DNA from 2 places in the Gilliamella sp. W8136 genome. Region 2 is predicted to be linked to the other one. Evidence: riboswitches for the same ligand, from Rfam matches in the RefSeq annotation. Region 2 holds a riboswitch; the other holds the start of a gene.
What was found. Region 2 has a riboswitch for thiamine pyrophosphate ahead of thiB (thiamine ABC transporter substrate binding subunit). Riboswitches for the same ligand answer to the same signal wherever they lie in the genome.
Positions count from the first base shown of each region.

Region 1: it holds a riboswitch for thiamine pyrophosphate, as region 2 does, so the genes downstream of both, thiM (hydroxyethylthiazole kinase) here and thiB (thiamine ABC transporter substrate binding subunit) in region 2, are expected to answer to the same signal.

Region 1 covers NZ_JACFQU010000004.1:189,743-191,944, reverse strand. Annotated here, with positions in the region: gene thiE (thiamine phosphate synthase) at 1-166, opposite strand, end outside; gene thiM (hydroxyethylthiazole kinase) at 176-964, opposite strand; TPP riboswitch at 1,023-1,125, opposite strand; gene trkA (Trk system potassium transporter TrkA) at 1,162-2,202, opposite strand, start outside.
Region 2 covers NZ_JACFQU010000003.1:5,021-7,222, reverse strand. Annotated here, with positions in the region: gene thiP (thiamine/thiamine pyrophosphate ABC transporter permease) at 1-124, opposite strand, end outside; gene thiB (thiamine ABC transporter substrate binding subunit) at 158-1,165, opposite strand; TPP riboswitch at 1,206-1,313, opposite strand; gene H3T96_RS02270 (T6SS effector BTH_I2691 family protein) at 1,922-2,202, opposite strand, start outside.

The DNA of each region.
Region 1 (2,202 bases), on a different contig from region 2:
CTGCGTAATACCAATTTTTACCAGAAAATTCATGTTCTGATCTTAATTGAACGGCGGTTACCCCATTAGCAACAGCGATTTTTGTGGTCTCTACCATGCCAGTAATACCACCACATAAAATTGGATCTAGGACTAAATAGAGACTTAAGTCGAGAAGTTTATTCATCTGATTTCCTTATACTTGTGATGGGTTAAATAGTGAAAGCTGATCGATCAGCGATACAGCGTACGTGCCTAACCCTTGTTGTTTGTTGGCAAGCTCTCCAGCTTTTTTCATCATAAAACAGGCTGACGCTGTAGCAAGTAAGGTATTAGATGAGCCAGCAATAAAAGCTGCAACCATGGCTGATAATGAGCAACCAGTACCAGTAATTTTAGTTAATGCTATATCCCCGCCTGTGATGCTGTAAGTCTGTTTACCGTCAGTAATATAATCAATATCTCCGGTAATGCTAACGATGGTTTGATGTTTTTGGGCAAGCTGTTTAGCTGCATTTAAGGCCGATTCAGTAGAATCTTGACCGTCAGGACCTTTGGCAGATGAGTTATCACCATTTAAAGCTAATATTTCTGAAGCATTACCACGAATAACGGTAGGTTTATAACCAATTAATTGATGGACTATATCGGTACGATAAGCAAGTGCTGGTCCGACTGCGACCGGATCGAGTACCCATGGTATGTGATTTTTTTGAGCACTGGCAGCCGCTAATAACATGCTTTCTGCACTATTGCTATCAAGGGTGCCAACATTGATTAGTAAACAATTGGCAATTTGCACAAATGAGGCAACTTCTTGCTTAGCAATGACCATGGCTGGTGATGCACCAATTGCTAATAATACATTCGCTGTAAAATTTTGAACCACATCATTAGTAATACAGTGTACTAATGGATGTTGTTGTTTTACATGATCGATAAAAGATCTTGCTTGGGTTATTTGCAGGGCTTGAGTGGCAGACATATTCTTTCCTTACAACAAGTTATAAAGTTAGCTTAGGGAAGAGTGTGCCAATTGAGGACTTTTAAGGCTTAGACTTCCCTACGCTGGTATAATCCAGATCAGGTTCAACGGGTAAAATCTCAGTTTTTTGTGGGTAACAAAAAACACCCCGAGTCAAAAGAGCTTTTATTATGGACTGACTAATAATTTAACACAAGTTATTGTAATAATTTTTCTATATCGGTTATGTCACGTCGGTCAGGTAAGAAGATGATGAGATGATCGTTACTTTCGATGGTTAAGTCTGTATTAACGATAATCACATCTTCACCACGCACTACCGCACCAATGGTAGCACCAGAAGGTAATTTTAAACCGTTGATATTTTTACCCACCAGTTTGGAACTCTCTTTATCTCCATGTGCAATCACCTCGACAATTTCAGATTCGCCCTGTCTTAAAGAGACCACTTTAACAACCGCCGATTGTCTTACATGGCTTAATAGCTCTGAAATAGTGGCATGTTGTGGTGAAATGGCAATATCTATAACGCTATCATTAATTAGTTCAAGGTAGGCTTGCTTTTGGATTAAAACAATCACTTTTTTAGCGCCCATTCTTTTAGCTAACATGGATGACATAATGTTAGATTCATCGTCACTTGTTACAGCAATAAACAGATCTGTGAGTTCAACTTGTTCTTGTGATAGCAGCTCTTGATCTGACGATTCACCATGTAAAACCGTGGTATTAACCAGTTGTTCGGCAATTAATTCGGCACGTTCAGCGTTACGTTCAATTAATTTAACTTGATAGTCATTCTCTAAACGTTTAGCTAAAGCAATCGCGATGCCACCACCACCACTAATTATGATGCGTTTATAAGGTTTTTCTAGCCGCTGTAATTCACTTGTTACTGCTTTGATATTGCTAGGTGGGGTGATGAAATAAACCATATCACCCGCTTCAATGAGTGTAGAGCCTAATGGGCGAATAAAGCGATTTTTTCGATATATTGCAACCACTCTGGCTTCAACATGGGGTAAATGTTCTTTCAGTTCAGACAATTCGCTTCCGACTAAGGCTCCACCATAGTAGGCCGTCACCGCAACCAAACATACACGGTTATCGTAAAAAGAGGCAAACTGTAACGAGCCTGGATATTGTACTAACTGACTTACGTGATTAGTAATTAGATTTTCTGGAGCAATAATATGGTCGATATTAATGCAATCTTTATTGAAAAATGGATATTTTTC
Region 2 (2,202 bases):
TATAGAGCGTTAAATTATCGGACTTTATGGCTGTATAACAAAGCGCAAACAATGCAGTGCCTAAAACTGCTATTATCAAATTAGCAGCGCTGATACCTGGCAGTAACGTTTTAAAATTTAACATTGCTTTTTATTATAAAATTAACAATCTTTTTTATTACTGACTAATGGCTGATTGCCATTCTCGTATCCAAGCTTTTTGATTATCAACCACTTTCTCTGCATCAAATTCAAGCGCTTTACTGACTTTATTAATCTGATCAAACGCAGGGGGTAATGGCGTATTTATAATAGGATACATAACATTTTTTTCAGCAAATTGCCGTTGTACCTCGGGTGTTAATAGATATTTTAAAAAGCGACGTGCTAATTGTGGTTGTTGACTATATTTGGTGATACCTGCTATTTCAACTTGACGATAATGCCCCTCATCAAAAATAGCGGCATTATAACGATAATCTTGATCATTAATTATATGTGCAACTGGCGATGTGCTATAACTCAGTACCAAATCAGCTTCACCTTTTAAGAACATACCGTATGCTTCACTCCACCCTTTAGTAACTGTAACAGTATTTTTAGCAATTTTTTGCCATGCCGATACCGCATCCTTACCGTAAATATTTTTTACCCAAAATAACAATCCTAATCCGGGAGTACTGGTTCTAGGATCTTGATAAATAATTTTCCAATTGGCTTTATTGTCAACTAACTCATGTAATGAGTGGGGAGGATTCTTTATTTTTTCTTTATTATAGATAAAAGCAAAATAACCGAAATCATACGGCATAAAATCCTCATTCCACCAATCAGTATTAAGATTGTTAGGTTTGGCTATTTGATGAGGTGCCATGATATTAGCCTGTTTAGCTTGTCCTAAAAGATTATTGTCTAAACCTAAAATAACATCAGCATTGGTTTTATTACCCTCAAGGCGAAGACGATTTAAAATCGACACACCATCGCCTAGCGTTACAATATCAAGTTGGCAATCACACTGCGCTTCAAAGCCCTGTTTAATTGCTTCACCTGGTCCCCACTCGGAAATAAAAGAGCTATAACTATAAACAGTTAAAATAGGTTTTTCATGAATTTTAGCATTAGCAGAAGTTGCTACAAAGAATACAGAAAATAAAAATGACAGTAAGAATTTATTACAAAACATTTTGCCTCCAAAAAAGCGAATAAAAGACAAAAGGTTTGAGCAGACACGATAACTCAAATCCCTCCGCTGGCATGACCCAGTTCAGGTTCGACGAGTTGCATTAGTAAACCTAACACTCTCAGCCCATAAGGCACCCCGTTGAGAACGATATTAGTTTAGTAGTTAGTTGGAAAATTGTAAATAAAGAAAGTGGTAAGTTATTTTTAAGGTATCATTTTCTGGTAAAAAATCATCAGAAAATCCATTATTTTTAGTTAAATTTAAATCATATCAAACATTAGTAACCAGTTGCTCCTCATTTAGGTATAAAAAACGGTGATGCTTAAAATAAAAATAGTGATTTTTGTAAAAAATATTCAGGAGTCTATACCGTTTCGTCTATTTTATTATTAAATTTATAATAGAATTTATGTGAATAAAATGACTTTTTATTACTGTTTTTGTTTACTTTCATTTTAAAGATAGTCATATTTTTTAATATCAATTAAGCTAATTTATTTTTACCAAATAACAAGCAACTTCAATCGTATTATTCAACGCTAATTGAACAAGTAAAAGTAAACTGGTAAAAATATTTCACAAAAAAAGATAAATTAATATCAATGAGTTATAGATTCCTGATTTTGCAAATAATCATTTGAAAGCAATGAAATATTATTCATTCTCATTAAGAATCTATCTAGCAAAAAATCCGAAATAACACACGGACAAGTTGGTTAATAAACCAGCCATCATGGCTGATTTATTAAAATTTTTTTATTTAATTGATCTAACCTGTTGTCTACGAGCTAAATCTTCTGTAATTAGTTTTAAGGCATCATATTCATTAAAGGTGGTGTTTAGTTCTTTATCAGTTTTTGTTGATAATTCTGATGTATTTAATTTAGCAATAATTTTATTTTGGTTATTTATTTCAACATCTGACTCTTTAATTCCAAACATTGATTCCAATACTTTTTTAAATTCAGAGCGCTGTTTAGATACTAAGTGATAAGCTATATGATCACTTCGATTCGTGCCTAGTGCACTATATTTTA